Regions from separate parts of the Streptomyces sp. NPDC012835 genome, predicted to be linked through region 1. Evidence: riboswitches for the same ligand, from Rfam matches in the RefSeq annotation. Region 1 holds a riboswitch; each other region holds the start of a gene.

The links. Region 1 has a riboswitch for cobalamin ahead of ACFY6S_RS18925 (CoA-acylating methylmalonate-semialdehyde dehydrogenase). Riboswitches for the same ligand answer to the same signal wherever they lie in the genome.
Region 2: linked by a shared signal. The riboswitch ahead of ACFY6S_RS24075 (ribonucleoside-diphosphate reductase subunit alpha) and the one ahead of ACFY6S_RS18925 (CoA-acylating methylmalonate-semialdehyde dehydrogenase) in region 1 are both predicted to bind cobalamin.
Region 3: linked by a shared signal. The riboswitch ahead of ACFY6S_RS07740 (cobalamin biosynthesis protein) and the one ahead of ACFY6S_RS18925 (CoA-acylating methylmalonate-semialdehyde dehydrogenase) in region 1 are both predicted to bind cobalamin.
Region 4: linked by a shared signal. The riboswitch ahead of ACFY6S_RS24535 (ABC transporter substrate-binding protein) and the one ahead of ACFY6S_RS18925 (CoA-acylating methylmalonate-semialdehyde dehydrogenase) in region 1 are both predicted to bind cobalamin.

What each region holds. Positions count from the first base shown of each region.
Region 1 is NZ_JBIBBW010000004.1:155,838-160,029, reverse strand. It holds gene ACFY6S_RS18935 (NAD(P)-dependent alcohol dehydrogenase) at 1-28, opposite strand, end outside; gene ACFY6S_RS18930 (AraC family transcriptional regulator) at 140-1,135, shown strand; cobalamin riboswitch at 1,287-1,465, shown strand; gene ACFY6S_RS18925 (CoA-acylating methylmalonate-semialdehyde dehydrogenase) at 1,712-3,211, shown strand; gene ACFY6S_RS18920 (acyl-CoA dehydrogenase family protein) at 3,208-4,192, shown strand, end outside.
Region 2 is NZ_JBIBBW010000006.1:126,580-130,771, forward strand. It holds gene ACFY6S_RS24070 (ribonucleotide-diphosphate reductase subunit beta) at 1-507, opposite strand, end outside; gene ACFY6S_RS24075 (ribonucleoside-diphosphate reductase subunit alpha) at 507-2,918, opposite strand; cobalamin riboswitch at 3,075-3,219, opposite strand; gene ACFY6S_RS24080 (YbdD/YjiX family protein) at 3,360-3,578, opposite strand; gene ACFY6S_RS24085 (carbon starvation CstA family protein) at 3,575-4,192, opposite strand, start outside.
Region 3 is NZ_JBIBBW010000002.1:50,322-54,513, forward strand. It holds gene ACFY6S_RS07730 (anion permease) at 1-1,258, shown strand, start outside; gene ACFY6S_RS07735 (hypothetical protein) at 1,272-1,526, shown strand; cobalamin riboswitch at 1,588-1,740, shown strand; gene ACFY6S_RS07740 (cobalamin biosynthesis protein) at 1,774-2,781, shown strand; gene ACFY6S_RS07745 (cobyric acid synthase) at 2,778-4,192, shown strand, end outside.
Region 4 is NZ_JBIBBW010000006.1:231,585-235,776, reverse strand. It holds gene ACFY6S_RS24550 (GNAT family N-acetyltransferase) at 1-123, opposite strand, end outside; gene ACFY6S_RS24545 (ABC transporter ATP-binding protein) at 249-1,043, opposite strand; gene ACFY6S_RS24540 (FecCD family ABC transporter permease) at 1,040-2,077, opposite strand; gene ACFY6S_RS24535 (ABC transporter substrate-binding protein) at 2,158-3,234, opposite strand; cobalamin riboswitch at 3,300-3,484, opposite strand; tRNA gene ACFY6S_RS24530 (tRNA-Arg) at 3,840-3,911, opposite strand; gene ACFY6S_RS24525 (Ku protein) at 3,986-4,192, opposite strand, start outside.

The DNA.
Region 1 (4,192 bases):
CGTCGCCGTTCACCTGGAATGTCCGCATCGCTCGTCCCTCGTCCGTAGAACCGATGCCTGCACGCTAGCGCCGGTCGGCTGGACGGAATGTATCCTCGCGTCCGGGATTTGGTTCCGATCGTCCAGGAGAGGAGAGGGCATGGACCCGGTCGACGAGCTCCTCACCACGATGAAGATCGAGAACTCGCGGTATGTACGGGTGGACGCGCGTGCGCCGTGGGGCATCTCGTTCCCTCCCCGGCACCTCGCCCGGCTGCTGCTGATCTCCAGCGGATCGTGCCGGCTGACCTCGGACGTCCTCACCGAACCGCAGCGCCTCACGGCGGGCGACTGCCTCCTGGTCCGGGCGGGTGTGGACTTCGCGCTCCAGGACGCGCCGGGCAGCGAAGCCGTCGACTGCGACGGGGTGTTCGCCCGGGCGCCCGGCAACGTGGCGCGGGCCGGGGGCGACGGCGAGCTGACCGAGATCGTCTCCAGCCGGTTCGCTTTCGACGCCGCGGCGGCCGAGCCGCTGTTCGCGCTCCTGCCGCCGTTGTTCCGGCTGCGTCCGGACAACACGTCGGGCCGGCTGTTGCGCGCCACGTTCGACCTCGTCGCGCAGGAGAGCGAGGCGGCCGGGATCGGCGCCGGCTTCGTCACGAGCCGGCTGTCCGACGTCCTGTTCGTCCAGGCGCTGCGGGCCTGCTGGGCGACGGTCGGCGCCGGTTCCGTCGGGTGGCTCGCCGCCCTGCGGGAGCCGCGGCTGTCCGTCGCCATGGAGGAGATGCACGCTGACCTGGCCCATCCGTGGACGGTTGACGCGCTCGCCCGCAAGGCGGGGATGTCACGCTCGGCGTTCGCCGCCCTGTTCAAGGAGAAAGCGGGTGACACTCCGCTGAGCTACCTCATGTCCTGGCGTATGTACCGGGCGAAGGTCCTGCTCCGGGAGACCGCGCTGAGTGTGCAGGAGATCGCGGTCAGGGTCGGTTACGACACCGGTACGGCGCTGAGCCGCGCGTTCGCGCGCAGGGAGGGCATGTCACCGGGGGCCTGGCGGCAGTCGGCGGTCGGGCGGGCCGCCGGGTCGGGGGAGGGCGGCAACGGGAGGGAGAAGGCCGCCGCACCGGAACGGGGGGCACCGGACAGGACTGCCTGACGCGGCGGGCGGGCCGGAGGCCACGGACGGGCCGCGGCCGTGTCGACCGGGCCTGACGGGGCGCGCGTTCGACGCTACTGCCGTGCCCGCTCTCGCGGGCGACGGCTTCCCGCCGATGTGTGTGGCGGGGTGGACTTACTAGGACGTCCGACTATATCGTCGTGAGCAAGGTCCGCGGTGCAGGGAAGCCGGTGTGAAACCGGCACGGTCCCGCCACTGTGACCGGGGAGTGTGCTGCCATCCACACGCCACTGGCGAGGTCTGCCGGGAAGGCGGGCGGCACGCGGTGATCCGGGAGTCAGGATACCGGCCGCGGATGTTCCGTGTGGTCCACGAGGATGGAGCAGACACGCATGGCACCGGTCCGTACCCATGACCCTGGTGATCCGGCGGAGCGCACGCGCCCCCGCGCGCTTTCGTAGACCTTCGACGGCCAGACGGCCCTCGCGGTTCGCTTTTCCCACGGCTCGCCCCACCGAAGCGTCGACCGGTGTGCCCATGGCCGCACCGACCGATGCCCCCGGCTTCGGGCTGCCGTGGCATCCCCCGGATCTCACCTGACGAGAGCAGGCAACCATGGTCCGTGAACTCACCCATTTCGTCGGCGGCAGACACACCGCCGGCGCGTCCGGCCTCTTCGGCGACGTGTACGACCCCAACACCGGTACGGTGCAGGCCCGGGTGCCGCTCGCCGGCCGCGCGGAGACCGGGGCCGCGATCACCGACGCGGCCGCCGCGCAGCGGGAGTGGGGGCAGTGGAACCCGCAGCGGCGCGCCCGTGTCCTGCTGCGCTTCCTCCAACTCGTCGACGCCGAACGCGATTCCCTGGCGCGGACGCTGTCCGCCGAGCACGGCAAGACCGTGGCGGACGCACACGGCGACATCCAACGCGGCCTGGAGGTGATGGAGTTCGCCGCAGGCATCCCGCACCTGCTGAAGGGCGAGTTCAGCGACAACGCAGGCTCCGGTATCGATGTGCACTCGCTGCGCTCCCCGCTGGGTGTCGTCGCCGGGATCACCCCGTTCAACTTCCCCGCGATGATCCCCCTGTGGAAGGCGGCCCCCGCCCTCGCCTGCGGCAACGCCTTCATTCTGAAGCCGTCCGAGCGTGACCCGTCCGTGCCGTTGCGGCTGGCCGAACTGTTCGTCGAGGCGGGACTCCCGCCCGGGGTCCTCAATGTGGTCAACGGCGGCAAGGAGACCGTCGACACCCTTCTGGAGGACCCCAGGGTCCAGGCCCTCGGCTTCGTCGGCTCCAGCAGGATCGCCGCGCACATCTATACCACGGCCGCCGCCCACGGCAAGCGCGCCCAGTGCTTCGGCGGCGCCAAGAACCACATGATCGTCATGCCGGACGCCGACCTCGACCAGGCCGTCGACGCGCTCATCGGGGCCGGATACGGGTCAGCGGGCGAGCGCTGCATGGCGATCTCCGTGGCCGTGCCCGTCGGCGAGGAGACCGCCGACGCGCTCGTCGCCGCGCTCAAGGAGCGCATCGGGACGCTCCGTATCGGCCGATCCGACGACCCGGACGCCGACTTCGGCCCCCTGGTGAGCCGCGACGCCCTCGACCGGGTGCGGCGCTACGTGGACATAGGGGTCAACGAGGGAGCCGAACTCGTCGTGGACGGAAGGGACTTCTCGTTGCCCGGACACGAGAACGGGTTCTTCGCGGGCGCCTCCCTCTTCGACCGGGTCGGTACCCGGATGCGGATCTACCGCGAGGAGATCTTCGGCCCGGTGCTGTGCGTCGCACGGGCCGCCGACTACGAGGAGGCGCTGCGGCTGCCCAGTGAACACCCGTACGGGAACGGAGTCGCGATCTTCACCAGGGACGGTGACACCGCACGCGACTTCACCCGGCGGGTGAACACCGGCATGGTCGGCGTCAACGTCCCCATCCCGGTACCCGTCGCGTACCACACCTTCGGAGGCTGGAAGCGGTCCGGTTTCGGCGACCTGAACCAGCACGGTCCCGACGCCGTCCGCTTCTACACCCGCACCAAGACCGTCACCTCGCGCTGGCCCTCGGGGGCGAAAGAAGGCGCGAGCTTCACCATCCCCACCATGGGATGAGCGCCATGACCACCTCGCTCACCGAAGACCAGCAGGCACTTGTCGAGACCACCCTCGATTTCGCGCAGGACCAGCTGGCCCCCCACGCCGTCCGGTGGGACCAGGAAAAGCACTTCCCCCTCGACGTGCTGCGCAAGGCGGCCGGGCTCGGCCTCGGCGGTGTGTACGTACGGGAGGAAGTGGGCGGCAGCGGCCTCACCCGGGCCGACGGGGTCCTCGTCTTCGAGGCGCTGGCCTCCGGCTGCCCCTCCATCGCGGGCTACCTCTCCATCCACAACATGGTCGCCTGGATGATCGACCGCCACGGCGACCCGGCGCAGCGCGCACGGTGGCTGCCCCGGCTGTGCGCCATGGACGACCTCGGAAGCTACTGCCTGACCGAGCCCGGGGCCGGATCGGACGCAGCGGCCCTGAGCACCCGCGCGCTACGCGACGGCGGCCACTACGTCCTCACCGGCGTGAAGCAGTTCATCTCCGGTGCGGGCGCCGCCCAGTTGTACATCGTCATGGCGCGCACCGGCCAGGACGGCCCGTCCGGGATCTCCGCCTTCGTGGTCGACCGGGACGACGCCGGTCTGTCCTTCGGGCCGAACGAGAAGAAGATGGGCTGGAACGCCCAGCCCACCCGTCAGGTCGTCCTCGAAGACGTTCGCGTGCCGGCCGACCGGCTCCTCGGCCGGGAGGGCGACGGCTTCCGTATCGCCATGAGCGGGCTGAACGGCGGACGGCTCGGTATCGCCGCCTGCTCCCTCGGCGGCGCCCGCAGCGCACTGGACCGGAGCCTGGTCCATCTCGCGGACCGCGAGGCGTTCGGCGCCCGGCTGCTGGACTCGACCGCGCTCCGGTTCCGGCTCGCCGACATGGCGACCGAACTCGCCGCCGCCCGCGCCCTGGTCCACCAGGCCGCCGACGCCCTGGACCGCGACGACCCCCGCTCCCCGCAACTGTGCGCGATGGCCAAACGCTTCGCCACCGACACCG
Region 2 (4,192 bases), on a different contig from region 1:
GATCTTCTCGACCGAGTCCATCCACTTGAAGCAGAACTGCGCCTTCTCGCGGATCGACGGGATCTCCTCCACCGCGTCGAAGGCCGCCGCGCGGTCGTCCGGGTCGGGGAGGTAGGTGTCCAGCAGCGTCAGATAGAACTGGACGTGCACGGCCTCCTCGAAGAGCTGACGCGACAGGTACAGCCGCGCCTCCGGGGAGTTGATGTGCTTGTAGAGCGTCAGCACCAGGTTGTTCGACACGATCGAGTCCCCCGTCGCGAAGAACGCGACCAGCCGGCCGATCATGTGCTGCTCACCGGGGGAGAGCTTGGCGAGGTCGGCGACGTCCGAGTGGAGGTCGACCTCCTCCACCGTCCAGGTGTTCTTGATGGCGTCGCGGTAGCGCTCGTAGAAGTCCGGGTAGCGCATGGGCCGCAGGGTCAGTTCGAAGCCCGGGTCCAGCAGGTTCTTCTCAGCCTTCTCGGCCTTCTCGGCCTTCGCGGTCTGTGTCGTCTCGGTGGTCGTCATTACTGGCATGCCTCGCAGGACTCGGGGTTTTCCAGGGAGCAGGCGATGGCGTCGTCGACCGAAGCCGCCTGCGCGGGTACGGGGGTGGGCTCCGGCCGTGACGTCGGTGACGTCTGCGACGCCTGCTGCGATCCCGCCGCGCGCGCGATCCTCGTCGCCGGGCGCGAGCGCAGGTAGTACGTCGTCTTGAGCCCCTTCTTCCAGGCGTACGCGTACATCGAGCTGAGCTTCCCGATGGTCGGCGTCTCCAGGAACAGGTTCAGCGACTGGCTCTGGTCCAGGAACGGTGTCCGCGCGGCGGCCATGTCGATCAGGCCGCGCTGCGGGATCTCCCAGGCCGTACGGAACAGCTCCCGCACCTCCGCCGGGACCCAGCCGAACCCGGCCACCGAGCCGCTGGACTCGCGCAGCGCCTCGCGGGTCTGCGCGTCCCAGACGCCGAGCCGCTTCAACTCGTCCACCAGGTACGAGTTGACCTGGAGGAACTCGCCCGACAGCGTCTCGCGCTTGAAGAGGTTGGAGACCTGCGGCTCGATGCACTCGTACACGCCGGCGATCGAGGCGATGGTCGCCGTCGGGGCGATGGCCAGCAGCAGCGAGTTGCGCATGCCGGTGGTGGCGATCCGCGCGCGCAGCGCGTCCCAGCGCTCCGGCCAGGTCAGCTCCACGTCGTAGTGGTCGGGGTGCAGGACCCCGCGCGCGGCGCGCGTCCTGGACCAGGCGGGCAGCGGGCCGCTGCGCTCGGCGAGGTCGCAGGACGCCTCGTAGGCGGCGAGCATGATCCGCTCGGCGATGCGCGTCGAGAGGGCGGCGGCCTCGGGGGAGTCGAAGGGCAGCCGCTTCTTGAAGAAGACGTCCTGGAGGCCCATCGCGCCCAGGCCCACCGGGCGCCACTTCGCGTTGGAGCGGCCCGCCTGCTCGGTCGGGTAGAAGTTGATGTCCACGACGCGGTCGAGGAAGGTGACGGCCGTGCGGACGGTCTCGTCCAGCCGCTCCCAGTCGATCTCGCCCGACTCCAGCACGAAGGCGCCGAGGTTGATCGACCCCAGGTTGCAGACGGCCGTCTCGCCGTCGTCCGTGACTTCGAGGATCTCCGTGCACAGGTTGGAGCTGTGCACGGTGTGGCCGGGCTCGGCGGTCTGGTTGGCCGTACGGTTCGACGCGTCCTTGAAGGTCATCCAGCCGTTGCCGGTCTGGGCGAGGGTGCGCATCATCCGGCCGTACAGCTCGCGCGCCGGAAGGGACCTGCGGGCCAGGCCGTCCGCCTCGGCCTTGCGGTACGCGGCGTCGAACTCGTCGCCCCACAGGTCCACCAGCTCCGGCACGTCGGCCGGCGAGAACAGCGACCAGTCGCCGTCGGACTCGACCCGGCGCATGAACTCGTCCGGGATCCAGTGGGCGAGGTTCAGGTTGTGCGTGCGCCGGGCCTCCTCGCCCGTGTTGTCGCGCAGCTCCAGGAACTCCTCCAGGTCCGCGTGCCAGGTCTCCAGGTAGACGCAGGCCGCGCCCTTGCGCCGGCCGCCCTGGTTGACGGCCGCGACCGAGGAGTCGAGCGTGCGCAGGAACGGGACGATGCCGTTGGAGTGGCCGTTCGTCCCCCGGATCAGCGAACCGCGCGAGCGGATACGGGAGTACGAGAGCCCGATGCCCCCCGCGTGCTTCGAGAGGCGCGCCACCTGGTGGTAGCGGTCGTAGATGGAGTCCAGCTCGTCCAGCGGGGAGTCCAGCAGATAGCAGGAGGACATCTGCGGGTGGCGGGTGCCGGAGTTGAAGAGGGTGGGGGAGGAGGGGAGGTATTCGAGCCGGCTCATCAGCGTGTAGAGCCGCCCGACCTCGTCCGCCGCCCGGTCGCTCTCGTCCTCCGCGAGCCCGGCGGCGACGCGCGCCATGAAGTGCTGGGGGGTCTCGATGACCTGGCGGGTGATCGGGTGCCGGAGCAGATAGCGGCTGTAGAGCGTCCGCAGCCCGAAGTAGCCGAAGCGGTCGTCGGCGGCGGGGTCGATCATCGCGTCGAGCCGGGCCGCGTGGAGCGCGACGAAGGCGGCCGTGCGGTCCGCGATCAGGCCCTCGCGGCTGCCGACGGCGACGGACGCGGAGAACGACAGGGCGCCCTGGCCGGCCGCCTCGTCCGCGATCGTACGGGTGAGCAGCCTGGCCGCGAGCCGGGAGTACGCCGGGTCCTCGGAGATCAGCCCGGCCGCCGCCTCGGTGGCCAGCTCCCGCAACTCGGCCTCGTCCGAGCGGGCGTTGCGGCCCCGCAGCGCGGCGGCGGCGACCCGGCCCGGGTCGGTGTCGGGCAGATCGGCGGTCAGGTCCGTCAGGGTCCGCAGCAACGCGGTGCCGGGTCCGTCGGCCGTCGGCTCGGCGGTTTCCGTAACGGCTGAGACCGGATCGGCTGGCGCGATGGTCACGGTGATGCTCTCCCTCGCTCGGCTCTGGGCCGGCGGAGGGGAACGGGGAGCGGCCGCGCGCAGGGGTCCGCGGCCCGGGTTCCGGGCGCTACCCACTCCGTGCGGCGTCCACCGGCCCAACCGCGAGGCCCGGACGTCTGAACGTCCGGATCGGGTCGAGCCGGACGTACCGTCGGCAGGTACCCGGACTTACGCGGGCGTGACAAATCACGCCAACGCACACCGTTGCGGGACAGTTCCGGATTCGCACCGGATTCCCCTGCGTCGACAGCGAGGTCGAGCATACATCTGGGGGGCGGCTGCGATATCACCCCCCAGATGTTGTGTCGTGGCTCGCTTCGGTGACCGCCCTCGGCACAAGGGAAGGGCCGCCGTGCCCCCGTGAGGGAGGCCCGGCGGCCCCTGGGCGCCCGGCAGCCACGCGGTGCGGGTCCGGCCCGCTCAGCAGCAGCGGAAGCCCTCGCGCGGGTCGGCCTCGCGGGCGTCCGTGCGGCTGCGTTCGAAGGCCCGGCGGCTCATGACGGGCCCTCCCGGGTCGTGGGCGGCGGCGTGGGCGACGTACCGGTCGTACGTCGACTCGCCGGTCAGCTCACGGACGTACCAGCGGACGCGGCCGGCGAGGTGCCGCGCCCTGGCGGCCACGGTCCCGGTCGCCGTCATGAGACGCCGCTTCCCGCTCCCGCGCCCGCCTTCGCCTCGGCGTCCGCCAGCTCGGCCTTCTCCTCCGGGGTGGGGATCATCCCCGCCGGGGCGACGATCCGGGACCTGACGTACGGCGTCTCCGACAGCTTCACGCTCTCCGGCGCGCGGATCGCCGTGAGGCAGACCCGTGCGGCGTCCGCGATGACCACGAGGATCAGCAGCGCGAAGAGGGCCGACAGGACCCCGTCCACCGTGGAGTTGGTCACGACCGTGTGCATGTCGTCCATGGTCTTGGCGGGCGGCAGCACCTCGCCCCGGTCGATGGCCGACCGGTACACGTCGCGCTGGGTGAAGAAGCCCACCTTGGGGTCGCCGGAGAAGATCTTCTGCCAGCTCGCCGTGAGCGTGACGGCGGCGTCCCAGGCGAGCGGTACGCCGGTCACCCAGGCCCATTTCAGCCGGCCGGACTTGACCAGCAGCGTGGTGCAGACGGCGAGGGCCACCGCCGCCAGCAGCTGGTTGGCGATGCCGAACAGCGGGAACAGCTGGTTGATGCCGCCCAGCGGGTCATGGACGCCGACCCACAGGAAGTAGCCCCAGCCGCCGACCACCACCGCGCTGGCGAACCAGAC
Region 3 (4,192 bases), on a different contig from region 1:
GGAACACATCACGCTGCTGCTCGCGATCGTGATCGTGACAGCTCTCGTGTTCGATTTCACGAACGGTTTCCACGACACCGCCAACGCGATGGCCACCACCATCTCGACCGGCGCTCTGAAGCCCAAGGTCGCGGTGGGCATGTCCGCGGTCCTGAATCTTGTCGGCGCGTTCCTGTCGGTGGAGGTCGCCAGAACGATCTCCGGCGGCCTCATCAACGAACAGGGCATCAGAACAGAAGTGATCTTCGCGGCGCTCGTCGGCGCGATTCTCTGGAATCTGTTCACCTGGCTCCTCGGTCTGCCCTCCAGCTCCTCGCACGCGCTGTTCGGCGGTCTGATCGGCGCCACGCTGATGTCGGTCGGCGCCTCCGGCGTGAACGGCGGCGTCGTCGTCACCAAGGTGCTGATCCCCGCCCTCGCCGCGCCCGTCGTCGCCGGTGTGGCCGCCATGCTGGCCACGAGGCTGACGTACCGGATCGGCCGGAACACGGACGAGAAGGCCACCGCCAAGGGGTACCGCGCGGGCCAGATCGCCTCCGCCGGTCTCGTCTCCCTCGCGCACGGCACCAACGACGCGCAGAAGACCATGGGCGTCATCACGCTCGCGCTGGTGACCGGCGGCGTGCTCGCCCCGGGCTCCAACCCGCCGGTGTGGGTCATCGTCTCGGCCGGTCTGGCGATCGCGCTCGGTACGTACCTCGGCGGCTGGCGCATCATCCGCACCATGGGCACCGGGCTCACCGATCTCCGCCCGCAGCAGGGCTTCGCCGCGCAGACCAGCGCAGCGACCGTGATCCTGGCCTCCTCGCACCTGGGCTTCTCGCTCTCCACCACGCAGTCCTGCTCCGGCGCCGTGATGGGCGCCGGTCTCGGCCGCAAGGGCGGGGTGGTCCGCTGGTCCACCGCCACCCGGATGTTCGTCGCCTGGGGGCTGACCCTGCCGGCCGCCGGACTGGTCGCCGCGGGCGCCGAGTTCCTCACCGGTCAGGGCACCTGGGGGATCGCGGCCGTCGCCGTCCTGCTCGTCGCGGGATCGGGAGCGATCTGGCTCGTCTCGCGGCGGCAGCCGATAGACCACACGAACGTCACCGACGGCGCGGAGTCCCCGGCCACCGCGGCCCCCGACGTGACGGATGTCGTGACGACCGCCGTCGTCGCCGTCACCCCGCCGCCCGCCGGGTCCGCGCAGGATCTGTCGGCCACCATCCACGCCCCCACCGGTCCCGCCGGTGAGCCCGCGCGCACCGCCACGGTCTGAAGGAAGTCATCGCATGAACATCGACTGGGCGGCGCTCGGCTCCGTCTTCGGCGTCAGTCTCGTGACCACCGTGGCCCTGGTGGGCCTGTTCACCCTGGGCATCGTGGCCCTCGCCAGGCCGGAGCGGCAGCCGGCCGAGAGCGGCGCGCGGGGCGCCGGGCCCGGCGCCACCGGATCGGCCGTGGCCGTCCGCACGGCGGGCGCCTGCGTCTGCTTCGCACTCTGTCTGGCCGCCGTGGCGTACGGGATCTATCTGATCGTGGCCTGACCCGCCACCTCGTGTGGGGCTCGGCACACTGCCCCGTCGCAGGTCAAGGCGGAGTTGACGGGTCTTTCGACGGCGTGGTGGACTGCCGGGGCCATACACGGCGGCAGAAGAGGAAGCCGGTGCGAATCCGGCGCGGTCCCGCCACTGTCACCGCGAGCGACCCGCGTGGCCGCTCCGGAAGCCAGGAACTCCTGCCGCCGCGTCACGTCGAACCGGGGCGCGGACCCTGAGTGAGGACAATTTCGCCATGCCTGGCCGCGCTTCCGCCGCCGCGCGCGGCGGCGGCTCAGCCGTCGCCGAGCGGGTCTTCGCCTACGGTGCCACCGCCGGCCTGCTGGCCGACCTGGTCCTCGCCGACCCCCGCCGGGGCCATCCGGTCGCGGCGTTCGGCCGGGCGGCCGGGGCCGTCGAGCGCGTCCTGTGGCGCGACCACCGCGGCTGGGGCGCGCTGCACACGGCGGTGTGCGCCGGTGGCGCCGCCGGGGCCGCCGCGCTGGCGGCCCGTGCCGTACGCCACCGTCCCGCCGTCGCCACCGCCCTCACCGCCGCCGCCACCTGGTCCGTGGTCGGCGGGACCTCGCTGGGCCGCGAGGCGCGGGCGATCGGCGCGGCGCTGGCCGCCGGGGACGTCGAGGGGGCCAGGGAGCGGCTGCCGCACCTGTGCGGGCGGGACCCGCAGGCGCTGGACGCGGCTCAGATCGCGCGGGCCGTCGTGGAGTCCGTCGCCGAGAACACCTCGGACGCCGTCGTGGGCGCGCTGGTGTGGGGCGCCGTCGCGGGTCCCGCCGGGCTGGCCGGGTTCCGGGCCGTGAACACGCTGGACGCGATGGTGGGGCACAGGAGCGCGCGGTACCGCCGCTTCGGCTGGGCCTCCGCGCGGCTCGACGACGCCGCCGGATGGCCGGGCGCCCGGCTGACCACCGCGCTCGCGATCGTCGCGGGCGGCGATCCGCGCGGCGCGCTGCGGGCCGTACGGCAGGACGCGGCGCGGCACCCGAGCCCCAACGCGGGCCCGGTGGAGGCGTCGTTCGCGGGCGCGCTGGGGGTACGGCTGGGCGGCACCCTCGCGTACGGCGGCCGGGTCGAGCACCGGCCGGTGCTGAACGGCGGCGGGCGGCCCGTCGAGGTCGGGGACATCGAACGCGCGGTACGCCTGTCGCGCCGGGTCAACGCGCTGGCCCTGGCGGCCTGTGTGGCCGGCCGGATCGGGTACGGCGCCATGCGGCGGTCGGCCGCGCGAAGGAGGAACGGATGAGCCGGGGCGGGCGCGGCGGTGGTCTCCTGATAGCCGGGACCACCTCCGACGCGGGCAAGAGCGTCGTCACGGCGGGAATCTGCCGGTGGCTGGCGCGACGCGGGCTGAAGGTGGCGCCGTTCAAGGGGCAGAACATGTCCCTGAACTCGTTCGTGACGCGTGAGGGCGCCGAGATCGGGCGCGCCCAGGCGATGCAGGCGCAGGCCGCGCGGGTGGAGCCGACCGCGCTGATGAACCCCGTCCTCCTCAAGCCGGGCGGCGACCGCAGCAGCCAGGTGGTGCTGATGGGTCGGCCCGTCGGGGAACTGAGCGCGACCGACTACCACGGGGGCCGGCGCGAGGCGCTGCTCGGCACCGTACTGGAGTGCCTGGAGGAGCTGCGGGCCGGCCACGACGCGGTGATCTGCGAGGGCGCGGGCAGCCCGGCCGAGATCAATCTGCGCCGTACGGACATCGTCAACATGGGCATCGCGCGGGCCGCGCGGCTGCCGGTGGTCGTGGTCGGGGACATCGACAGGGGCGGGGTCTTCGCGTCGTTCTTCGGCACGACGGCGCTGCTGGCGCCGGAGGACCAGGAGCTGCTCGCGGGCTATCTCGTCAACAAGTTCCGGGGCGACGTGTCGCTGCTGGAGCCCGGTCTGGAGATGCTGCGCGGGCTGACCGGGCGGGCGACGCTCGGCGTGCTGCCCTTCCGGCACGGTCTGGGCATCGACGAGGAGGACGGGCTGCGTGTCTCCCTGCGCGGCACGGTGCGCGAGTCGGCGGTGGCTGCCCCGTACGGCGAGGATGTGCTGCGGGTCGCGGTCTGCGCCGTACCGCTGATGTCGAACTTCACGGATGTGGACGCGCTGGCGGCCGAGCCGGGGGTCGTCGTGCGGTTCGTGGACCGGCCGCAGGAGCTGGCCGACGCGGATCTGGTGGTCGTGCCGGGCACCCGCGGCACGGTGCGGGCGCTGGCGTGGCTGCGCGAGCGCGGACTCGCGGACGCCCTCGCCCGGCGGGCCGCCGAGGGCCGTCCCGTGCTGGGGATCTGCGGCGGCTACCAGGTCCTGGGCGAGCGCATCGACGACGAGGTGGAGTCGCGGGCGGGCACGGTGTCCGGGCTGGGGCTGCTGCCGGTGCGCGTCGCGTTCCACCGGGAGAAGACCCTCGCCCGGCCGGTCGGGACGGCCCTCGGCGAGCGGGTCGAGGGGTACGAGATCCACCACGGGATCGCCGAGGTGCTCGGCGGTGAGGCGTTCGTCACGGACGCGGCGGGGCAGCCTCTCGACGGCTGCCGGGTGGGGTCCGTGCAGGGGACGCACTGGCACGGGGCGCTGGAGAGCGACGCGTTCCGGCGGCGGTTCCTGACCGGGGTGGCGCGGGCGGCCGGCCGGCGTTTCGTCCCGGCGCCCGACACGAGCTTCGGCGC
Region 4 (4,192 bases), on a different contig from region 1:
GTCGAGGGCGACGAGCAGGGTGTGCCGGGGCGGGGTCAGATACGCGCCGGCCAGGTCGATGATGTCGGCGTGCCAGCGCGGCACGTAGCCGGTTTTGAAGTCGCGGTAGACGGTGTCGAGCATGACGGCGCGCGCGGCGTCGATGTGGTCGGCGGCGGCCGTACAAATGCGGTAGCTGGGCACTTGCGCATCATACGCATTAAGCCTCGGATGCCTGCGGGTGCCCTCGGCCGGACGGCGCGGAGCCGTCAGCCGGCCGCCCGGACCGTGCCGAGGAAGCGGACGTGCGGCCGGCCGTCGGGACCGTCCGGGGTGACGGTGGCGCGTACGCCGTAGACGGCCGCGATGAGCTGCTCGGTGAGGGTCTCCCGTGGCGTGCCGCCGGCCACGACGCGGCCGTGCTGGAGCACCACGACCTGGTCGCAGTACATCGCCGCGAGATTCAGGTCGTGCAGGGCGATGACGGTGGTGACGGGGAGCGTGGCGACCAGGTTCAGCAGGTCCAGCTGGTGCTGGATGTCGAGGTGGTTGGTCGGCTCGTCCAGCAGCAGTTCCCGGGGCTCCTGGGCGAGCGCGCGGGCGATCTGCACGCGCTGGCGCTCGCCGCCGGACAGGGTGTGCCAGGACTGGCCGGCCCGGTCGGTGAGTCCGGTCCGTTCCAGGGCCGTACGCACCGCCTCGTCGTCACCGGCCGACGCCGGCGTCCACGCGCGGCGGTGCGGGACACGGCCGAGGCGTACGACTTCACGCACGGTCAGCTCGACCTGCGTACCGGCCTGCTGCTCGACGACCGCGACCTGGCGGGCGATCGCCCTGCGGCCGATGTCGGGGAGCGGGCGGCCGTCCAGGGTGACGACGCCGGAGGCGGGGGCGAGGACTCCGGCGAGCAGCCGCAGGAGGGTGGACTTGCCGGAGCCGTTCGGCCCGAGCAGCCCGAAGGTGGAGCCGGGCGCGGGCGCGAGGCCGACGCCGTCGAGGATGAGCCGGCCGCCGGCGGTACGGGAGACGCGCTCGGCGCGCAGACCACTGCGCGGGGCGTTCATGACGCGACGCGCCGCCCTCGGTAGAGGACCAGTACGAACGCCGGTACGCCGATCAGGGACGTCACCACGCCCACCGGTACCTCCTGCGGGTCGAGCACGGTACGGGCCAGGGTGTCGACCCAGACCAGGAACACCGCCCCGGCCAGGGCCGTCACCGGCAGCAGCCTGCCGTGTCCCGGGCCGACCAGCGCGCGGGCGGCGTGCGGCAGCACGAGACCGACGAAGCCGATCGCCCCCGCCGAGCTGACCAGCGCCGCCGTCAGCAGGGCCGTCACGCAGAGCAGCACCAGGCGGGTACGGGCGACGGAGACGCCGAGTGTGGCGGCGGCCTCCTGCCCGAACGCGAACGCGTCGAGGGTCCTGGCGTACCCGCCGCACACCAGCAGCGCGAACGCGAGCACCGCCGAGCAGACCCACACATCGGTCCAGCCCGCGCCGCTGAGCGAGCCGAGCAGCCAGAACAGCACGCCGCGCGTGGTCTCCGCGCTGGCCGACGTCATGACGACGAAGGAGGTGAGCGCGGAGAACAGCTGCATCGCCGCGACCCCGGAGAGCACCACCCGGTCCGTCGTCCCGCCGAGCGTGTGGCTGAGCACCAGCACCATCGCGAACGAGCAGAGGGCGCCCAGGAACGCGCCGCCGGAGACGGACAGCGCGCCGCCGCCCGTCCCGAGGACGACGACGAGCACGGCGCCGGTGGAGGCGCCCGAGGAGACGCCGAGGACGAACGGGTCGGCGAGCGGGTTGCGCAGCAGCGCCTGCATGACCGCCCCGCACACCGCGAGCCCGGCGCCGCACACGGCCGCGAGCAGGGTGCGCGGCAGCCGCAGGTTCCATACGATCCCGTCGCGGATCGGGGAGAGCCGGGACTCGCCCCAGCCGAGATGCCCGGCCACCACGGACCAGACGTCACCGACGCGGATCTGCGCCGGACCGATGGTGATGGCGACCGCGACGGAGGCGACCAGCGCGGCGAGCCCGCCGAAGCACAGGAGCAGCGCGCGCGGGCTCCCCGGCCCCCACAGGCTCCGCAGGCCGCGCGCGGGCACGCCGGTCACGGCCGTACCGGCGCCGGGGTCCAGGACGGCGTCCCGCTCCCGCTCCCGCTGGGCGGTCACTTCGCGGGCACGTACGAGCGCAGGGCGGCGGCGACCTTCTCGACGCCTTCGACCGTGCGGATGCTCGGGTTCATGGCCTGGCCGCTGAGCAGCACGTACCGCTTGTTCCTGACCGCGTCCATCTCCTTGGTGACCGGATTGGACTCCAGGAACTCGATCTTCTTGGCGGCCGTCTCCGCGGTCTGCGACTTGCGCGTGAGGTCGCCGATCACCAGGAAGTCGGGGTCGCGGTCGGCCACCGTCTCCCAGTTGATCTGCGGCCACTCGTCGTGGGTGTCGTCGAAGACGTTCTTCGCGCCGACGGCGTCGGTGATGATGCCGGGGGCGCCGCAGCAGCCGGCCATGTACGGGGAGTCGGAGTTGGCGAACCAGTAGAGCAGGGTGACCTTCCCGGTCTTCGCCGCGTCCAGCCCCGCCGTCGCCTTCGCCATCCGGGCCTCAAGACCGGCGACGACCTTCTCGCCGCGCTCCTCGACGCCGAAGACCTCGGCCAGGTCCCGTACCTCGCCGTAGATGCTCTCCATGGCCAGCGGGGTGGACCGGGCGCCGTCGGTGCCCACGGTCTTGTCGTTCTTGGTGCAGTCGGCGGGCGAGATGTACGTGGGCACCCCGAGCTTCTCGAACTGCTCCCGGGTGGCCACGCCGCCCTTGCCCAGCGTGGACAGGAACGAGGAGGCGACGAAGTCGGGCTCGGTGTCGAGGACCTTCTCGAAGGAGGGGTTGTTCTCCGCGATCCTGGGGACCTCGGCGTTGGCCTTCTCCAGCCCCTTCATCAGCGGGTCGGTCCAGGTGGCGGTCCCGGCCATACGGTCCGCCAGGCCGAGGGAGAGCATGATCTCCGTCGTGCCCTGGTTGAGCGAGACGGCACGGCTGGGCGGCGCGTCGATCCGTACCTGCTGTCCGCAGTTCTCGACGGTACGCGGATACCCGGCCGCCTCGCCCTTGGCGCCCTTCCCCGTGGCCGCCGCTTCGCCCTGTCCCTGACCGCCTCCCCCGCAGGCGGTCAGGGACAGGGCTCCGGCGAGGAGCAGGGCGCTGAGAGCGACGGGACGGAGCGGGCGCGCGATCGGCACGGTGGTTCCTCTGCGTTCGAGGGCCCATGCGCGGAGCCCGTTCGTACGGTGCTCCCCCGCCACCTGAAAGGACGGGGGTGGCCAGCAGGTCTTCGGACTCGGGTTCCCCCGGACGCGACGCCTTCCCGGACGGCTGCCGCCCAGTGGCCGATGCCACGCCCGTCACCCTCACCGCTGCGCGTCAGCTCCGGATTCCCACCGGATTCCCTGACCCACGTACATGGGTTCGACTGGCCTCGGCAAGCTATCACAGCCGAAAAACACCCCCGCCGAGCCTGTTTCCACAGGTGATCCGGGTTGCCGGGCGCCTCCGGCCGCCGCCCGTCGGAGGCGTGGCCGAACGCGGGCCCCTCTGTCGGAGGACCCGGCGTCTCCCCCGGCCGGACTGTGGATGACGGACGTGGGCGCCGGGCCCTGCCGCAAGTTCTCGCCGCCGCAGCCGAGTTGACGGCGCCGCGCCCGCGTCGGCGCTCCAGGGCCGCGCCCGCGCCCGCCCGCGGAACCTGGCGCGCGGTCACTCGCGGCCACACCCGCCCGCGCATACGCGAAGACCCCGGCCTCAGCGTTTCCGCTGGTGACGGGGTCTTTGGGCACCTCATACAAGGTGCCCCCGGCAGGATTCGAACCTGCGCACACGGCTCCGGAGGCCGTTGCTCTATCCCCTGAGCTACGGGGGCGCTTCGCCGTCTTGCCTGGCGACGTGGGAAACCTTACCAGCTTCGACGGGGTGGCCGTGAACAGGTATTTCGGCTCAGGCGGAGGCGCGTTTGGCGCGGGTGGTGGGGGCCTTCTTCGACGTGGTGTTCTTCTTGGCCGCAGCCGTCTTCCCGGTGGACTTGGCGGCGGTCTTGCCCGCCGTGCGCTTGGCGGACGCCGTCTTCTTCGCGGGGGTCTTCTTCGCCGCCGCCTTCTTGGCCGGCCCCCGCTCGCGGTCCGTGAGGTGGGTGACCTCGGCCTC